2 regions of the Oculatella sp. FACHB-28 genome follow, and region 2 is predicted to be linked to the other one. Evidence: riboswitches for the same ligand, from Rfam matches in the RefSeq annotation. Region 2 holds a riboswitch; the other holds the start of a gene.
The links. A riboswitch is a leader RNA that binds a small molecule or an ion and turns the genes downstream of it on or off. The one in region 2 is predicted to bind cyclic di-AMP.

Region 1: it holds a riboswitch for cyclic di-AMP, as region 2 does, so the genes downstream of both, H6F88_RS09280 (universal stress protein) here and ntrB (nitrate ABC transporter permease) in region 2, are expected to answer to the same signal.

What each region holds. Positions count from the first base shown of each region.
Region 1 covers NZ_JACJPJ010000047.1:214,326-224,413, forward strand. The annotation lists gene H6F88_RS09260 (DUF6714 family protein) at 1-222, opposite strand, end outside; gene H6F88_RS09265 (YDG/SRA domain-containing protein) at 362-1,246, opposite strand; gene prmA (50S ribosomal protein L11 methyltransferase) at 1,654-2,541, shown strand; gene H6F88_RS09275 (photosystem II S4 domain protein) at 2,596-3,375, opposite strand; cyclic di-AMP (ydaO/yuaA leader) riboswitch at 3,746-3,901, opposite strand; cyclic di-AMP (ydaO/yuaA leader) riboswitch at 4,216-4,357, shown strand; gene H6F88_RS09280 (universal stress protein) at 4,570-5,208, shown strand; gene H6F88_RS09285 (YkgJ family cysteine cluster protein) at 5,237-5,866, shown strand; gene sufU (Fe-S cluster assembly sulfur transfer protein SufU) at 5,932-6,402, shown strand; gene H6F88_RS09295 (Ycf51 family protein) at 6,491-7,045, shown strand; gene H6F88_RS09300 (iron-containing alcohol dehydrogenase family protein) at 7,226-8,443, shown strand; gene H6F88_RS09305 (aspartate aminotransferase) at 8,440-9,642, shown strand; gene H6F88_RS09310 (polysaccharide deacetylase family protein) at 9,768-10,088, opposite strand, start outside.
Region 2 covers NZ_JACJPJ010000074.1:222,430-232,517, forward strand. The annotation lists gene H6F88_RS17655 (ATP-binding protein) at 1-323, shown strand, start outside; gene plsY (glycerol-3-phosphate 1-O-acyltransferase PlsY) at 341-1,021, opposite strand; cyclic di-AMP (ydaO/yuaA leader) riboswitch at 1,193-1,386, shown strand; gene ntrB (nitrate ABC transporter permease) at 1,519-2,370, shown strand; gene H6F88_RS17670 (ABC transporter substrate-binding protein) at 2,429-3,907, shown strand; gene H6F88_RS17675 (ABC transporter ATP-binding protein) at 3,971-4,810, shown strand; gene H6F88_RS17680 (universal stress protein) at 5,454-6,164, shown strand; gene H6F88_RS17685 (YnfA family protein) at 6,238-6,549, opposite strand; gene H6F88_RS17690 (DMT family transporter) at 6,958-7,872, shown strand; gene H6F88_RS17695 (hypothetical protein) at 7,916-8,125, opposite strand; gene H6F88_RS17700 (hypothetical protein) at 8,312-9,103, shown strand; gene H6F88_RS17705 (hypothetical protein) at 9,307-9,582, shown strand; gene H6F88_RS17710 (translation initiation factor) at 9,644-10,021, opposite strand.

The DNA of each region.
Region 1 (10,088 bases), on a different contig from region 2:
GAGAACCGCGTTGGTAAAGCGAATATCTCTGTCAGGAACATTCTGCCATTTGTCTTCGGTATCTTGTGTTCTAGCTAGGGCGCGTTCTTCGAGGCTCCCATAGTTATCTATGACTGTTGCTTCATGCAAAGTAACGCCTTCCTGGCGCGAAACACCATCAAACGCCGCTGTGATTTCTTCAATCAGCGCCGTTTTTCTCTGTTCGTAGGAAGAACTTTTCATCGCTTTTACTCTAGCGTATTCGGGCAAGCTACGTGCAGCAAGCTAACGGTTCGGGTCAGCGGTTTTCGGGATCTTTACTACACAAAAGCGGCTTTGGAAAATCCGCTGACCAGGGATTATGTTGGGTGGCGATCGCTTATTAACCAGATTCATTTTGCATTGGAGAATAATGCTCTCTGTGATACCGCAAGTTCTCTATGTGTATTTCATGCTGCATGACGATTGTAAGAGTACCCTCTATGCCTAACAGTGATAGATCGTCTGCTATAGAAAACGTCCCATAGTCAAATAGCACATGATGATTTGGGCAAAGGCAAAGGAGATTATTTATAGCATCTGAACCATTATGAGGAATACCTAATGGTCTGATGTGAGCTGCTTCTGCGTACGGACCAGCATTACTTTCTAAGCGAGTGCCGCAAACTTGACAGCGGTAGTCATACAAAGCTTTGATTCTTCGTGCTTGTTTCGTATCACGAACAATCCTTAAAATAGTTGTTTCTTGACGTCGTGGTGCTGAATAAGCCCCAGAACTTTCAGTGACTCTTGAAAAAGCAGAAATTTCATCTTCAACAATTTTGACCAAACGATAACGCCAGATGTAATACCCCGCCCTACCTCTCTCTTGCCAATAATCTTCTACCCGATATAGACCATCGTAACGATAACCTGTAGAAGGCGCATAATCAGATTTGTGTGTTGAACCACGAATCACTCGAACTGATAGTCCTTGAAGTTTGCTTTTTGCTAAAGCTAGATTGCCACGACTTAAATTTTGGTTCGCGACCTGCCTACCAGTATCTTGGTCTCTTCCACCATGACCTGTATAAACGATTTCATTACCTAAATCTTCATCGTCTTCGTATCCTCCAGATAAAACAATCGAATCTGCTCCTTCAGACTCGGTCCCACTAATCCCCGCTACAAGAGGACGATGTAACCCCACTTCCGCTAAAGCTGCTCTAGATTCAAACCAACTACCCTCCGGATAACCCGAAATATGTCCAAAAAATCGCTCAGGCATGTTCTAAATTATTAAGCTTAATGTTTTTTATTTTCTATCATCTTTGGAAGTAGACTCAGTTTGAAGGTTTCTGAGCGAACGGTATTTTGTCATCTTGACAAAATACAGAATTTTTGAGGGAACGAGGGAGGCGATCGCCTCTCACACCAGTATTTTTTCTAGAAAATGTAAACAAAAACAGGTTTACGAGTTTTAAATCAAGTTTGCGAGTTTAAAACCTTATTTTTAAAGTTCAAAACCTGGTTTACGAGTTTTGAATTAGGTTTTTGAGTTTTAAATCAGGTTTCCAACTTCAAAATTAGGTTTTTGAGTTTTGAATCAAGTTTTTAAACTCAAAAAGCTTTAAGAGCAGTGCAAGGACAGGGCTGAAATACAATGGGTAAGTAACTCAGTTTAAGGCAGCAACCTTGGCAAGTAGCTGGTGGGAAATTCAAGTTCTCTGCGATCCGGTTTTGGAAGATTTGGTATTTTGGCGGCTGGAGGTGTTTGGCTGTCGGGGTACCTCCAGCGAGATTAAGGGGCATTCCTGCCTAATTAAGGCTTATCTGCCGCAAATGCAGGCGCAGTTGCTAGATTTGGCGGCTTTATCGCTGTTGTTGCGACAGGATGCGCTGTGTGCCGAGTCGCCGATTCCTGCGATGCAGTGGCATTTGATTGAGGAGGAAGATTGGTCTAGCAGTTGGAAGGATCATTGGCAGCCTCAAGAGGTAGGCGATCGCTTGCTGATCAATCCTGCTTGGTTGCCCAATCCTGAAGCTAGCGATCGCAAAATTTTGCGGCTCGATCCGGGGGTTGCCTTTGGCACTGGGGCACACGCTACTACGCAGCTTTGCCTTGAGTCTTTAGAGATGCGTTTGGGTGAGCCAGGTAATGCCGTGATTGCAGACATTGGCTGCGGCTCTGGCATTCTCTCGATTGGCGCACTGTTGCTCGGTGCAAAACAAATTTATGCGGTTGACAATGACCCCTTGGCGGTGATGTCTACCGAAAGCAACCGAGAACTAAATCAAATTGAGCCACACCGTTTAGTTGTCGTTGAGGGCAGCATCGAGCGACTGCCGGAGCTTACGTCTGAGCCAGTTGATGGAATTCTCTGCAACATTCTGGCGGAAGTGATCATTGATTTAATTCCGCAAATGGAAGCGATCGTCCAACCCACCACCTGGGGAATTTTCAGCGGCATTTTGCTTGACCAGGTGAAACCCGTCGCTGACACGCTAGAGCAAAGCGGCTGGATTGTTGCAACGCTCTGGCGCAGAAAGGATTGGTGCTGTTTGAATGTACGGCGTTCCTAACGCTATGGAGTGTGTGAATGCAGCCGCTTAGAGGTACATTCACACTTTTTAGATTTAGACAAAACGAGTCAACTGCACCCGATAGCGTTCCTTTTTGGTTACGGCGACTTCACCAATTTCCAAGCGCCCTTTGCCCCGAATCGCGACCAGGTCGCCCGATTTAAGCTGATGGCTGGGCTGGGTAACGTCCTTCCAATTGACCCGCACGTCTCCGCCGCTAATCATCTCCGCCATTTTGCTGCGCGACATGCCAAACCCAGCAGAGGCAACCGCATCTAGCCGCAAAGAAGCTTCTACGGTCGTCAGTTCTTTCTTTTTGGGTTCCCGAATTTTCAGTTCGCTCAGGTCAATCTGCCGCGTTTTGACGGGAACTGAGCGTACCTGCGTCAGACTCATTTCCAGAAATTCGACCAGTTCGGGAACGACGATCGCCTGTCCACCCCGCTCTCCCAAAACAATGATGTCGCCCACCTTGTCGCGCACCAGTCCCGTGCCTAGCAGTGACCCCAAAAAGTCGCGATGAGTCGCTGAGTCAAACAGAAAGTTTCCGGCAATGTCTAGCGCGGCGATTGCCACCTGAGACTGATCTAAAGGAATTTCAGGACGAGCGATCGCCACACGCTGACGTTCGGCTTGCGGATAGCCTCCCCAAGCCAGCAGTTGCACCTCAGTCAGCCGTGCAAACATTTGCTGCACTTCAGCTAACTCAGGCGGCGAAAGAAAATCGGTACAGACCACCTCCCAGGTTTTAATAGCCTGATCAGCCTGGTCAATGACCCGTGCAGCGCTGTCTCGATTTTCGATTCCCTGAAGCAGTTCTTCTCTAGGCAGCATAATTGAGCGATCGCCTTAAAACTCTAATTTTAATACTGTTACAGCTACAGCGTTTTTCCAGATGAATGACACACAGTTAAGGGCGAACGCGGCCGTTCGCCCTTACAGCGATTTGTTCTAAGAATTGCATCTTCCAAAGAAAAAGGGGCGCATCGCAAAGCGATCGCCCCTCACGCTGGTCAAACTTGACTTGAGCAACAGACTTGGTCAGGCAGCAGCTTATAGACTACTGCTCAGTTCTCTACCTGACTCAGCCCGACAGACGCAGGAAAAACCCCGCTGCTCAAACGTTTGAACAGACACAGCAATGGTGCTGAAGCCTGTTCAGGATCATGATTAGATCGGTGCATTGTGAAAAAATGCTGACCTTTCAATCTCCCCTCAATGCCGACGAAGTTAGCTGACGGGCTAGGACTGAGAGATGTCCTTCTCAATTAACCTCAGAGATAAGCCCCAAATTTGGTTCCTCCGTTCCAGGAAGTGCGTTAAAGAAAATCGCAAGACCTGGATTAAGCTGACCTATTCAGTTTGATGACAGGATAGCCTCTAATTAGATACTTCGTCAACCCAATGTGTTGAATATGTATCGAATAGCCCGAATATGTAATCTAAAAGACAATTGCAGATCGAGATAGATTGGCGATCGCTAATTGGCTCAAACGCCTCACCCGTAAGGCATCTACCGCAAGATAGTTAGAAGCTCACCCGAAACATGTTAATTTATCAAACGTTGTATGAGTTGCGATGGGCATTTGCCCAAAAATCTCGTACTCTAAATGAGTGGTGAATGCATTCTGTAGATTCACTCACGTTTGGTTCTATTTCAGTTCTGTTTTAGTAGTTGAGTGGGAGCCTAATCCAAACCTATTGGTAGGTTTGAAGCGGAGGAACCAATTGTTTATCGGGGCTAATCTCAATATGAGAGAGACACCTTCCAGTCTTAGCCCGTCAGCTAACTCCGTCGGCCTTGGAAGGAGAACTCAAGGATTTGACTAAGCTATCTGTAGAAGTGGTTGTTTAGGCTTACAAGGTTGTAAAACCGGGAGTATTCCTAAACTTGCTAATGCAGCTAGAGTCGCTGGAGTCTCCTCAAGCAGGGTGTTTCTGTTTGGATCAAGTCTATCCAGATGGGTACAGTCCTTCTTTCCTGACCCACCTCTCATTTCTAGTTCACTTCGTGGAGAGGTCAAAGCTGTGAAAATCAAACCAATGTTAGCTCGTCTGCAAGGTACGCTAGGTCAACGCAACCTGGTCGAGCAAATGCTGCTGTTACCAGAGCCAGAAGTGTCTGCGGCAGCTAATTTTCAGTCGCAGGAGCTAGCTCAAGAGTCGATTAATCTGATGGTTGGCTATACGGGTTCTCCTTGTAGCCAAACGGCTCTAGATCTGACTTTTTGGATGGCGCACCAAACTCGTTTGGCGACCCAAAAGCAAGTAACAGTGCATGTGGTTTATGTAGTCGATGAGGTTGCAACCCTAACCAAAACAACTCGATCGAACTCTAAAGGAAATGGTGGGAGACAATTGCTGCATGCTTCCAAGACAGAGCGTTCTAGTACCGCAACGTTGACCCGTCCTGAGACTCCATTTGAGCAAGCAGACCGGATTCTTTGGCAGGCTCGGTGCCTAGCTGAGGAATGGCGCGGATCACTAAATACCCATCTACGGATTGGTAATTGCGCTGAGGAGTTAAAGCAGGTGGCGATCGCCGAATCTGCTGATGTCCTCGTTCTGGGTTGCCGTTCTGTTCGCCACCCCCTAATTTCGCAATGGTCCAAAGGGTTTCCCTGCGCGGTTTTAGGAATTCCGACGATCGCCAATCTAGATTTGTAGCTACACCTCTTCCTGCATTGCAAGAAGTATGGCGAAGGAAACAGCGATAGACGAAATTGCTAAACAAGTCATAGATCTGTACGAACAGATTGATCAGCAGACCCGCGCATTTCAGGCAGCTACTCAGCTTCACTGTCCAGCGGGCTGTGGTCGCTGCTGCGAAAATCCTCATGTGGAAGCTACCCCTCTAGAAATGGTGCCATTGGCAGTGGAGCTATTTCGGCAAGGTGAAGCAGCGAAATGGCTGGAGAAGTTGGCTGAGGTGAATGAAACAAATGCCTGCCTCTTTTACGAGCCTGATTCGGACGTACCTGGAAATGGGCGCTGTCAAGTTTATCTTTGGCGACCATCCATTTGCAGGTTATTCGGCTATGCAACGGTGACAGATCGAGAGGGTCAGCCCAAGTTTGCTGCCTGTATGCGCCACAAAGCAGATATTCCAGAAGTCGTGGCAACGGTTCAAGAGGCGATCGCCAATGGTTTACCTGCTCCCAGTTTTGCAATGTCCCAGCAAATTGCTCACCTGGCTCCCCATTTGAGTGGTGAGCGAATGCCGCTCAATCAAGCGCTCACCATAGCTTTAAGGTGGGTTGGGCTGCGTTTGCAGATGGAACAAGTTGAGCGATCGGATATCAATTCGGTTCAGCGAAGCAGTTAGTCCTGCTTCAATTCCACGTCCCTGCTAGGATCAAGAAGGATGAGTATGTTTCTTGATGAATAGCTATGTCATTGGACAATCTGCGCGATCTTTATCAGCAGGTCATTCTAGAGCGCTACAAAAAGCCTCGCAACCGGGGCAAAACTGATCCAGTCGATCGCTACCAGAAAGGACACAACCCTTCCTGTGGCGACACGATTGAGTTAACCCTGCAACTGAATGACGCAGAAGACCGGATTCAAGACGTAAAGTTTGAGGGAGAAGGCTGTGCGATCGCGATGGCATCGGTTGATCTAATGGCTGATGCATTGCGAGGCAAAACCACTGCCGAAGCTCTGGAAATGGTGCAAAAGTTTCAGGCAATGATGAAGGGCGAGGCAGAATTTCCTTCTGAGTTGCGAAAGCTTAACGTGATGCAGGGCGTTGCTCAGTTTCCAGTGCGAATTAAGTGTGCCAACCTGTCTTGGCATACAGTCAAGGCAGCTTTGGAACTAGCGAAGGACGTTCAGCCTGCTGGGTTTATCAGCAACGAGTAAAATTAAAATTCTGTTTTGAAGGTTGGGTGCCATTGTTCCATAATCTTCAAGATATTAAGTTGAAGTGCCATCAAGAATTACAGAAAACATGCCAACCAACGTTGACTTTTTTCAATTTGCTCAATGGGCGGGGATCGCAACCCTGGTATTTGGAGCGATCGCCCTGCTCGGCTTTTTATTCAAATGGGGTATCCGGTTTCGGCTGGTTGGTGCGACAGGTTTGCTGGTGGTGCTGACAGTGGGGCTGTTTGGGCTGGGATTATTTCCCTTTACCCGCACGGTGATTCCAGGTGCGGTGCGGTACTCCACCATTTATGACTCTGGCGCTGATCGGGTGGTGATCGTGGTGCCTCAAACCATTACAGAAACAGAATTAACTGCCACTTTGCAGCAAGCAGCCAGCAATCTGTTTTCTCCCGGTCGTCTCAGCCGAGGCGATGACAAGCTAACCATTCGGGCGCGGACAGTACTACATCCCCAGCCAGGAATTTCCCAACCGTTGTACTTAGGACAAATTAGGCGATCGCTCTTTATCCGCGACGATGAGCAAATGGAAATCAAACTCTACCCCGAAAACTTCGCCCAGCTTCCCCCGCCCGAAGTACCTTCTGAAGTGGAGCCAGCCAGTATGTCCAATATGTAACGGACTTCCTGATGCAAGTGGGAGTAAGGGGAGCGAGGGAACTAGGAGTGAATAACAGCAAACTCCTCTACCCCCAACCCCTAATCCCCACTGTTCTATACAGCTTTATGAAAATTGGTATAAAGTGATTCTTACTAAATTTTTGCCTTTCGCCGCTGATGGTGATGGTTGCTTTGCCCTATGACCCATTCATCCTTGTCTCAAAGTTCGGATGTTGCAAGTTCTGCTCCACTGCTTACGCTAAATTTGGCTCCTGCTACGGTAATCCGGGGGCAGGATGCACTGGACCAATCGGGAGAAGCGATCGCCCGTTTGGGGAAAAGACCGCTTTTAGTGGGGGGCGATCGCACTCTAGCCGCCGTACAGCCCTTTCTTCAACCTGTTCTAGAGCAGCGGCTAGCAGCAGCTCAAGCCTCTTACGGAGCAGATTGCAGCGAGGCAAGCTTAGCGGCATTGCGGCAAGCAGCAACCGACCATGACGCAGATCTGATCATCGGGGTGGGCGGCGGCAAGGCGCTGGATGCAGCCAAGCTGCTAGCCTATCAGCTCGATCTGCCGATTGTAACGATCCCTACTTCTGCGGCGACCTGTGCTGCTTGGACTGCGCTGTCAAACGTCTACTCTGACCAAGGTGCGTTTCTTTATGATGTCAGTCTGGCTCGCTGCCCTGATTTGCTGCTGCTGGACTATGGGCTACTCCAGACTGCTTCCAACCGCACCCTAATTGCTGGGATTGGGGATGCCCTAGCGAAATGGTACGAGGCATCGGTGAGCAGCGGACACTCTGACCAAACTTTAGTGATTGGGGCAGTGCAGCAGGCGCGTGTTTTGCGCGACATTCTATTTCAAAAATCGGCGGTGGCACTTCAAGCTCCGGGCAGCGCGGCTTGGCGAGAAGTGGTGGATGCAACGGTGCTGCTGGCTGGGGTAATTGGCGGATTGGGTGGTGCTCAATGTCGCACGGTAGCGGCTCATGCCGTTCATAACGGTCTAACCCATCTGCTTGAAAGCCACAGTACGCTGCACGGCGAGAAGGTTGCTTACGGCATTTTGGTGCAGCTTCGCCTGGAGGAAATGGTGCAGGGCAATCAGCTAGCCGCAACGGCGCGCCAACAGTTGCTCAAGTTTTATGCAGAAATTGGTTTACCTCAGAGCTTGTCTGATTTAGGCTTAGCGGAGGTGACGCTGGCAAATCTGCAACGCGCCGCAGAAGTTGCCTGTTCAGTCGGGTCTGATATTCATCGGTTGCCCTTTGAGGTTACGCCCGCTCACCTGATGGCAGCAATGGTATCTACAACAGCGCCATGTCAGGGATTTAGAATTTCAGAGCCAGATGGAACTTCGACCAGGCAAGCGCTGTCCAATATAGCTCATTCTTCTAATGAGGTGCAGGCATGAGCTTAGACTGGATTACCCCCGCCGATCGCCTCAGTGCTCTGCCGCCCTATGTCTTTGCGCGGTTGGATGAGCTGAAAGCCCGTGCCCGTGAGCAGGGGCTAGATTTGATTGACCTGGGAATGGGCAACCCGGATGGACCTACGCCGCAACCCGTCGTGGATGCCGCTATCGCCGCTCTGCAAAATCCGGCAAACCACGGTTATCCGCCCTTTGAGGGAACTGCCAGCTTCCGTCGCGCCATTACTGATTGGTATGGTCGCCGCTACGGAGTTGAGCTTGATCCCGATGGTGAAGCTTTGCCGCTGCTAGGGTCTAAAGAAGGACTGACGCATTTGGCGATCGCCTATGTCAATCCAGGTGACTTGGTTTTAGTACCCAGCCCTTCCTATCCGGCTCACTTTCGCGGTCCGCTAATTGCAGGGGGCAGAATTCACAGCATCATTCTGAAGCCAGAACAGGATTGGCTGATTGACCTGGGATCGATTCCAGACTCGGTAGCAGAACAGGCGAAAATCCTGTATTTTAACTATCCCAGCAACCCAACCGCAGCAACCGCTCCCCGTGAATTTTTCCAGGACATCGTCAAGTTTGCCCGCAAGCACGAAATTCTGCTAGTTCACGACCTGTGCTACGCAGAACTGGCGTTTGATGGCTTTCACCCTACCAGTCTGTTGGAAATTCCCGGTGCCAAAGAAATTGGTGTGGAGTTTCACACGCTCTCTAAAACCTACAACATGGCAGGTTGGCGGGTCGGCTTTGTCGTCGGCAATCGTCATGTGATCCAGGGTTTGCGAACCTTAAAAACCAACCTGGACTACGGCATTTTTGCAGCGCTCCAGTCGGCTGCTGAAACTGCGCTGCAACTACCAGATGTTTACCTGCATGAAGTGCAGGCCCGCTACCGCACCCGTCGCGACTTTTTGATTGACGGTTTAGCAAAGCTGGGCTGGACAGTGCCCAAAACCAGAGCCACGATGTATCTCTGGGTGCCCTGCCCACCGGGAGTTGGCTCTACTGACTTTGCCCTCTCGGTGCTACAGCAAACTGGAGTTGTAGTTACTCCCGGCAATGCGTTCGGCGCAGGTGGCGAGGGCTATGTGCGAGTTAGCTTGATTGCAGAGTGCGATCGCCTCCAGGATGCACTCCAGCGATTCCACCAGGCAAACATCCGCTATCAGCCTGAAGCTGTAATTTCGTAAAATATTTGATTCAAGATTTGATTTCAGGGGTGGTAGGTTGAGCTTGCCACCCCTGAAATTTTATTTATAACGTTCCTCTAAATGAAAGGGCACTCCGTAGAACGGGTGCCCTTCCATCTGTAGACCTAATCTTGGGAATTGGTATTAGACGCAACCGTACAGCCCGCATTCGCTTGAGAATCAGACTCAGGTGGCACTAACCCAACCACATGAGGTACAGGGCGGGGCGTATAGCCCACTAATGACTCGCCCCGATAAGCCAAAGAAGTGCTTGCTCCAGAGTCGAGCATGACCGCATCCTGAAGCCCTGACTGGTACAGCATTTCGCCCAGCGAGATGGAATCGACGTAAGAAGTGGACACCCCAATTACAGGTTGTCCATCCTGGCTGATTCCCCAAAAAGCTCGGTGTCGTCTGGCATCAAAATCAAACAGGCTACCAAAAGT
Region 2 (10,088 bases):
TCAAGACAGTCACCTCAGCCAGTGAAGCTTTGCAAGTGATTCAACAGTCGCAGCCCGATATTTTAATCAGCGACGTGAGAATGCCAGAACAGGATGGCTATGCGCTAATTCGTCAGGTACGGGAAATCGAATCAGAGCGCCCAAATTTGATCCCAACTACTGCAAAGCACGCTCACCTTCCGGCGATCGCCCTAACTGCCTATGACCGAGAAGATGATGATCGCAAGCAATTGCTAGATGCAGGCTTCCAGCTTCAGCTACCTAAGCCAGTTGAGCCCACTGCACTGGTGGCAGCAGTAGTCAGTCAGATTAAGTGCGTTTGAGCCCGGGATGCTTTGCGTTACTGAACCACCACGTCTTCTGACTCTTGCAGCTTCTTCCCGATGCGAGGTTCTGTGCCTGCCATCAATCGCTGAATGTTGCTGCGGTGCCGCCAAATGACGTAAAGCCCACCTGCGATCGCCAACAGCTGATAGGGCAAAGGCTGATTCAGTGTCACGATGAGAACACAGCCTGCGATCGCCGCCACAATCGATCCCAAGGACACAATTCTAAACAGCGCCAACACGATCCCAAAGGCTGCCAGGGCACCCAACCCGACCATCCACGACATTGCCAGCAAAACACCTAGCCCTGCTGCAACTGATTTGCCGCCGCTAAAACCAATCCAGATTGATTTGCTGTGTCCAAAGATGGCAAGCAGCCCAGCGATTGTCACCGCCCAAGGCACCCAGATTTCCAGGTCAATCGATGCAGGAGTCGTAGCAACCACCGCTGGCAATGTATAGAGCCAACGCGTGAAGGCGATCGCCCCCACTCCCTTCAACACATCAATCAACAGCACTGCCAGTGCCGGCAGTTTGCCTAGCGTTCGCAAAACGTTTGTCGCGCCCGTCGAGCCAGAGCCATGCTGCCGAATGTCAATTCCTTTCAATCGCCCAATCCAGTAGCCCGTGGGAATAGCGCCCAGCAAGTAAGCCACGACCACTACGATACCGCCCCACATTGCCCACGTCGCCATTAGGACAAGCCTCACTCAAAGCAAAATCAAAAAGTATTGCACCATCAGTTTACCGTGATGCCACAGGCTTTTGTTTCGGTCTGTCAAAAGATACATTGACGCACCTAAAGAGCAGTGCTAACTTATTTGGAAATCGAATAAGTAAGTCAGCCTAATCTGGACTGGCGTTTGTCTGCGATTCAGCCTCAAACGCAAATTCAGAGCGGAGGAACCAAATTTTGGGGCTTATCGTTAGCACGGTTATGAGGCTTGTTGGTTAGGGAGATTGCTCGTTCATCCCTCATCCTTCATTCTTCATCCCTAACGAGGGACACCTCTCAGTCCTAGCCCGTCAGCTAACTCCGTCGGCATTGAGAGGAGACTGAAGAATCAGCATTTTACTACTGCTCGATACTTCAGTGTCCTCGTATACACGCAAGGACGCTTTTTTTGTGCTCTCTACCGAGCGGCACAGCGTTCCTTGGTCTGCGATCGCCTCGCACTCTCAGGAGAGTTCAATGCTGCTGCAATTCAACGTTCAGATTATTCTTGTCGCTGCTCAGGCAACATGGCGGCGATCGCTGCGTCCAGCCCTGGTTCGAGACTCGGTATTGCTCCCGCTGCTAGGGTTTGCAGGATTGATTCTACTGTGGTGGATCGTTGCTACCTTGAGAAGTGAAATGATGCCGACTCCCTGGCAGGCTCTAGTCGCAAACCTCGACTACATTCTGCATCCGTTCTACAGACGCGGTCCAGGGAATTTAGGAATTGGCTGGTTGTTAGCGGCAAGTTTGCGTCGAGTCTTGATTGGGTTTGTGTTGGGTGCTCTGGTTGCCATTCCCGTCGGCTTCTTAATTGGAATGTCAAAGCAGGCCATGCTAGCGCTGAATCCCGTTATTCAAATTCTCAAGCCCGTTTCTCCTCTGGCATGGCTACCGATCGCCCTTGCTATCTTTAACCTGGCAAACCCTTCTGCCATCTTCGTAATCTTTATTACCTCCCTTTGGCCAACCATCATCAACACAGCCTTAGGGGTATCAAGCGTTTCTAAAGACTATATTGACGTAGCGCGAGTACTAGAAATGCCCCGCTGGAGACAGGTACTCAAAATCATTCTGCCTGCAAGCTTGCCCTACATTTTCACAGGACTGCGGATCAGTTTAGGAATCGCTTGGCTGGTCATCGTTGCAGTTGAGATGCTAACAGGCGGTGTCGGAATTGGCTTCTTTGTATGGGACTCCTGGAATCGACTCAACTTGAGCTCTGTCTTCCTGGCAGTGATTGTAATCGGAGTCACAGGGCTGGTCTTGGACTACATCGTTGGCAAAATTCAGGAGTGGGTGACACACCGCCCTGCATCCCAGACCTGATCTCACTTCATTAATCGCTACACCTTGCATCACCTCATTCCCAGCAAGAGGGCTAAGCATGACTGACATTTTTGACACTCCCTGGAGTCGGAGAAGATTCATTAAACGATTTGGCGCAACCGCAAGTGGATTGGCGCTAGCTTCTTGCGTCAAAGGGAGCACGGGTTCAAATATCCTCACCCCTACTGCTCAGGCAGTTGACCAGGTTGTCGATCCCGGCACACTAGAAAAGCCAAATTTGACTGTTGGTTACGTTCCCGTGAACGATTGTGCACCGTTTGCGATCGCCCACGAAAAAGGCTTCTTTCACAAATACGGTCTAAACGTCAAGATCAACCGAGAAGCAAGCTGGGGCACCTCTCGCGACGGTGTCATCTTTGGTCGTTTGGATGCTGCACCCGTGGTTTCTGGTGCAGTAACCAATGCTCGCAGCGGAGCCGAAGGCGCACGTCACGCACCCTTATGTGCGGCGATGACGATTCACCGTCACGGCAACTCCATGACCATGAACAAAGCCATGTGGGAAAGCGGTGTGCGCCCCTGGCAGGAATACAACGGTGACTTGGAAGCCTTTGGTCAAGACTTTCGCCGTCACTTTAGCGGTCTGCCTCCAGAACGACGAGTCTGGGCAGTCGTGCTCAGTTCTTCCATTTATGAATACTTCATCCGCTATCTGTCAGCAGCGGCAGGAGTCAATCCATTAGATGAATTTCGGATCATCATCACGCCACCACCCCAAATGGTTTCTAACATTCGCATTGGCGCAATGGAAGGCTACATGGTGGCAGAACCCTGGAATACCCGCGCCATTAGTGGAAATGAAGGCGTTGGTTTTACCTTTGCTCAAGGTCGAGAGATTTGGCGGGGACACCCAGACCGCGTATTAGGTGTAATGGAACCTTTCATTGAGGAAAATCCTAAAACCTATCGATCGCTGGTCAAGGCAATGATCGAAGCCTGTCAGTATTGCAGCAATCCCAACAACCGCCAAGAGGTTGCTCAAATCATCACGGGTGTATCTTACACTGCTGCAAAACCCAAAACTTGCCAGGCACCCACCGCCATTACCGAGGAGAACATCGGCTCCCTGCCTGATTGCACCACAAAATTCACTGGACCTGCCATCTTGGGTAACTACAACTACGGTGGGTTTGACGAAAAAGAGCGGATAGTCAACGATCCTGACGAGACAACTATTTTCTTCGATATGCCTTCGACCGTTTCTACGGTACCCAATGATCACTCTACGTTTCTCTGGCAGTCGCAAAGCATTTGGCTCATGACCCAAGCCGCCCGGTGGGGGCAACTTCCAGAATTTCCTAGAAATGGGGAAGAACTGGCTAGACAAGCCTGGAGAACTGACTTGTATCGTGAGATTGCCGCAGAAATGGGCATTGAGTGTCCGGCTGATGATTACAAAGTTGAACCGCCAGAGGCATTCATTGACAACGTCGGGTTTGACCCCAGTGATCCGGTTGGCTATCTGAATAGCTTTGACATTCGAGCCGATCGCCCCACTCGTATTTTCATGTCTTGAGAATTGCGGCTCTAAACCATTCCTGATCTAGATTTCTCGCTCTACTGCAACTAGGAGTCCCACATGATTAAACCCACTGCGAACTTTGCCAACACATCTCAAACTGCAAACTCACCCAAAGAGTTTTTGGTAATTGAAAATGTGACAAAGGCTTATCCAACGCCGAATGGTGGCGAAACGGTGGTTCTCGACGACATCAACCTGAATATTGGGGAGAACGAATACATCTCCATCATCGGTCACTCCGGCTGCGGCAAATCGACTCTGCTCAAGATTGTTGGTGGACTAGAGAAGGCGACATCAGGCTCCATTTGGCTAGGCGGACGCGAAGTTCGTAAGCCCGGTGCGGAACGGATGATGGTGTTTCAGCACTATTCCCTACTGCCCTGGTTAACGGTGCGTGAAAATATCCGATTAGCTGTTGATGAAGTGCTAGACCACTTGTCTCCCGCAGACAAAAAGCAAGTGGTAAATGAACACATCGCCATGGTGAACCTGAATGCAGCGGCTGAGAAGTACCCTGATGAGCTATCCGGCGGGATGAAACAGCGGGTGGGTATTGCTAGAGCGTTGGCCATCCGCCCCAAAATGCTGCTTATGGATGAACCTTTTGGAGCGCTAGATGCCTTAACGCGCGGCAGGTTGCAGCGGCAAGTATTAGACATTTGGGAGAATCAGCGACAGGCAGTCATGATGGTGACTCACGATGTGGATGAGGCGTTGTATATGAGCGATCGCATCATCATGATGACCAACGGCCCGCACGCCAAGATAGGTGAAATCCTAGACGTCCCCTTTGAGCATCCCCGCGTTCTGAAAGAACTGCGATCGCAGTCCACCTACTACGACTTGCGAAACCATGCGCTGAATTTCCTCGATCAGCACTTCAGCCAAGATGACTAACCTGTTGGGGTTGGCGATCGATTATTAACTACTTCCTTCTCAGTTAAAGATTAGGTACCAAAAGATTCAGGGATGCAGCCCCACTTAGCAGGGCTGCATCCCTGAATCTTTTAGTGGAAGAGTAACTATATAGTTACGGTTAGTGATTATTGCACCCTAGCCACAATCTCTTTACTGAATGTGATGTAGGTTGGGTGAAACAACGTGTAAGCTAACACTCACCTAGATTCTGTTGGGTTACGCATTCGCTTCACCCAACCTACGATACATACATAGTTTTAGAAGTTTTGTCAGTCAACCAGGAGTGAGACACCACAGCGGTTTTCGTTCGCAGTTGGCTGGAACTCTTAACCGTTTGTAGGATAACCCGCAAAGTTATCTGCATCACACTCCTCTTGGTAACAAAAGTAGCCTAATGGTGGAGGACTAAACTAATTGCGATCAGGCATCCTAGTAGACAGGATCGAAAGAATAATGGCTGGGGATCATGACGAACTGTGTAGAAAACCATTTAGCTCGACTTAAATGCAGTACCAAAGCAGAATGGAATTCTCAATATAAATAGAGCCAAGATTCTCCAAATTCTCTAAACCGTCCTTCCGATTAAAACAAATCATTTCTTAACCTTTTTAGTCCAACTACTATGAAAAAAACAGAAGGCGTAAAGCTTGAAACTGTACTGACACACCTGCAGAATACTCTGGGGCAAGAAGACTGGGTCAAACAAATCTTGTTGCTGCGAGGAGCAAAGTCAAATATTGCATCTCGCAAAACAATCAACTTGATTGTTGGCTACAACGGCTCTTTCAGTAGTCAAGCAGCCTTAGACCTAACGCTATGGATTGCCCACCAAATTCGCCTAGCCACGAAAAAGCAAGTCACTGTCCATGTGGTTTATGTAGTAGAAGACCTTCAGAGCCTTCAGCAGTCTAGCGATTTTGGCACTTTGAATAGCGGGCAGCATTCTGAGTTGAGCCAGTCTGTATCTCAGTTACCTCAGTTCACCTCTAATGTCGCGACTTTAATGCGATCGCCCCTAGAACTCAGCCCTTCACGCACCACCGTTTGCAGTACCTCCTGTCACCCTAGCCCCGACGCATCACTGAGTGCACTAGAAAAAGCCGACTGTATCCTCTGGCAAGCTCGATGCATGGCAGAAGAGTGGCGTGGCTCTCTTGATGCCCATCTGCGCTTTGGCACAGTAGCAGGTGAACTACGTGAGGTTGTGGAGTCTCTACACGCCGATTTGCTGGTTTTGGGCTGCACTTCTGCTAATCATCGGCTGATTCGTCAACTCACTCGTCGCTTTCCTTGCTCGGTGGTAGGTATACCCACTCAGGCAGCAGTTGCTTAACAGGTAAGTTTACAACGATGCAATGGGCAGCTTTTTGTCTGCCCATTGCGTCAACCAGGTGAGCTTTTTCTGTTTAGCTCCTGGGAGCGTACATCATGATTAAAACGCCGATCAATACAACCCAGCCGCCCAAAAGGTCAAACTTGTCCGGTCTGATCTGATCCACTAGCCAGCCCCACAAAATAGACATCGCAATAAACACACCCCCATAAGCAGCATAAGCACGTCCAAAATGAGTCGGTTGCAGCGTCGGAACGGCACCGTACAGTCCGAGTATCACCACTCCAATTAGCGCTAACCAATAACTCTTTCCCTCCCGCAACGCCAACCAAACCAGATAGCCACCGCCAATTTCACAGACTCCAGCCAGGACAAAAAACAACATTGACTGAATCACGGGCACATCCTCTTCGACCTTTCCCCGACAAATCTTCCTATGTAGGTTGGGTTCCGCTCTGCTTCACCCAACCTACGATATACCCATAGTTTTGGGAGTTTCGCTATGCGGTATTATCGGAAGGAGTTGCTTAACAGAGAGTTGAGAGCAAAATGTCTCTACAAAACACTTTTTACTGCATTTCTCCCCCATCTGCCCGCATCCACTAGGGCAGGACAAGCAAAGATTTTTTCAGGTTGATTGCTTGAATCTCTTTTGAGCATTGCTGAAGCCAGATACAAGTTCGCAACTTATCCAGTTGCGCGAACTTGCATTTCTGACTAGCGATCGCCCCTATTAATCCTGCCCTCGCTTCTAAACGGTTCATTGACCTTTGCGGGAATAAGGATTTTTTCCATGAAAACTCAAGTCAACGCTCAAGCGATCGCTCGCCTTGGGCTAGTTTCGATTTTGCTCGCAGCAACGCTGTGGGGCACGGTTGGGGTGGTGATTCAAGCGCTGTATCGGTTGAGCGACACCAATCCCCTTTCGGTTGGCTTTTTGCGGCTAGCGCTCTCGCTGCCGCTGCTGTTTGTAGTTTGCGGGTTTACTTTGGGACGCAAAACGTTTCGGGTAGCGCGGCGCGATTTGGGGCTGATGCTGCTGATTGGTGCAATGACTGCGCTGTATCAGGTTTGCTATTTCTCAGCGATTACCCATATTGGTGTAGCAGCAGCGACGCTGATTGCACTTTGCGTTGCGCCGGTCTGGGTGGCACTGCTGGCAACCGTTCTATTGCGCGAACGGATGACTCGCGGCGTTTTCTTAGCAGGAAGCTGTGCGATCGCCGGAACAATTCTATTAGTCGGCATACAGCCCGATTCTGAAATGCAGTCAATGGGGTTGGGTGTGTTGCTAGCGCTGGGTTCAGCCTTGGGCTACGCAGTGGTTGCGCTGTGTGGGCGATCGCTAGCCGAGCGCTATCATCCGCTGCAAACGCTGACCATTGGGTTTGGCTCTGGAGCAGTCATTCTCCTACCGTTTGCCCTGGGAACTGGATTGGCAGTCAACTACTCCGGTCTGGGCTGGTTAGCGCTGCTGTATCTGGGCATCATCCCGACAGCCCTCGCCTATCTGCTCTACTTTGGTGGAATTCGCCATACCACCGCGACCGTTGCCAGTATTGCAACCCTGCTGGAGCCGCTTGTCTCGACTGTATTAGCCTGGTGGCTGCTGAATGAGCAACTGGGTTCGCTGGGAATAGTTGGGGCAGTGTTGCTATTGGGGGCGATCGGATTGCTGTACTTGGAAGATGGAAGGAGGAAGGATTAACTAGTTATCAGCAGGAGCTTGATATACAACCCGGTAGGATGTGTTAGTGCAGCGTAACGTATCGTTCTCTAAGAATTAATGCGTTTGCTCGTTCCCAAGCTCCGGCTTGGGAACACGTTTTGGAAGCTCCCGCTTCCAGTGCCACCATAGAGGAAGCGGGAATTTCCTTGATTACACTGCCAAACTGGAGCTTGAGCTGGTTAACTGACAAAACCTTTAAAGCCATTGATATGCCGTAGGTTGGGTGAAGCATCGCGGAACCCAACCGAATTGAGGCAGGAGTTGAGTTCCGCTTTGCTCCACCCAACCTACATCAGGAGATTTGTCAGTCAATCAGAGAGCTTGAGAACTAGTCCAGCTTGAGAAGTAGATAATGCTGGAGATTAGCAACTAGGCAAAGCCGCAACGCCACTATAACCTCGTCTTCAGGTAAGAACTTATGGCTCTTTTTATTAATCATTGGATAAAGTGTCCCTTAGAACAAGCTAGAGGACTTGGTAGTTGTCGTACCGGAGTCTACATACTCGTTTTAGTTAAAGCGCCTGTAGAAGAAACCGCTCAAGCGTTAAGCACTACAAGAGGAATGAATGTTTGGGAGAAAAATGTATATGGGCAGGAAATTAAAATCCTTTATGAAAGCACTTTTGTACTTCGTTTTTGGAGGCATTCCTGGAGCATGATTTATATGCCTTCTGTCATAGCTTCTCGAATTGACGAAAATCGGCGGGTTGGGGATTTGAGTAAATATAGATCTCTCGTGCGTCCGCCGTATGTTACGGAGCCACAACAGCTTGAAGAAATCCCAGAGTTAGCCAAACCAAAACGAAAGTTCAATGTGTTGCAAGACCAGGACACTTTAGAGTTATCTAAATTGCTCAATACTCACGCTATTTATTACTGGGATAGTGATGGAGAGTTTATTGAATATCAGCTGTACAGCAATGGTGCGTTACAAGAAAAATTCTTCTATGAGGTAGGTTTTCCTATCCAGTTTCAGTCCGAGCTGAGGCGTTCTAATTTTCATAGAATCAGAGATATTCGTAAAATCAGAGATAGAGAAATTAGGGATAGAACCGCTTTTTCCTTCATGGACGAGTTCCTTAAACAGCAGGATGCTTATATTCCTGACTTGGCTGTGGTAGAACACGTGGTGAATGAAGATCTGGTTGTTGAAGTTAAAGATCTTGCACCTGATGGTATTGAACGAGTGGATTATTTAGCCTTCCAGTAGAGAACTAGCTAGTTCCTAAGCTGAAGCGTAGGAGCCAGTTATGGTGCGATTCTGATTAGTCGTGCGGAATTTAGAGGTTCTACTTCTAACGTTAGGCAATCGGAGGCAGAGCCTTTATTTGGGATCACCAATCAGAGGCTAAGAACTGGGGAAGCCAAAGGTTAGGGATCAGAGACTTCAGATTTTAATCCCGGAACTGTACTTTGAAGGGAGAGGCTTCTGGTTCTAAACCAGAAAGTTCCGGTTCTGAACTGGAACTTTTCGGCTTTGACCTCGGAACTTCTGATTTGAAATTGAAAACTTCCTGTTTGAAATTAGAACGTTCCAGTTTAAACCTGAAAACTTTCGGTTTAGAATCGAAAATTTCTTATTTGAGATTAGAACGTTGCGGTTTAACCCTGAAAGCTTTCGGTTTGAAATTAGAACGTTGCGGTTTCAAACTGAAAATTTCCTGTCTCAAACTAGAAGCTTCAAACTGAGAACTCGAAATTGCCAGTTTTGAGGGCGATCGCCTCCTCCCAACTCCCAATCGCCTCACCCTCACTTCCCCGACCCGCCGCTTACTTTTGCCTTATAACCAAGCTGGATCAGAAATTGGGCAATCTTCTGAGCATGATCGCCCTGAATTTCAATTTCATTGTCCTTGATCGTTCCACCTGCCCCACACTGGGCTTTAAGCTGCTTCAGCAAAGCCGCCAGCGTTTCAGAATTGGATTGGAAACCACTGATTACTGTGACCGTTTTGCCCTTTCGTCCCTTGCGGGAAGCCTGCACCTTCAGGTTTTGCTGATTGGGCGGCAGGTCAGGTGTGCCCCGTTGCATCGCAGCCGAGTTATCGGGCGTACCGAACTCGGAGTAGACGACGCGATCTTTACCTGACTTTTGTGAATCAGATGATTTACCTTTAGAAGCCGCCATATCCCAAAACCTCCTATCGGAAAGCAATTCACCGCGTCTTTGCAGAATAGCAATTGTTCTATTTTCT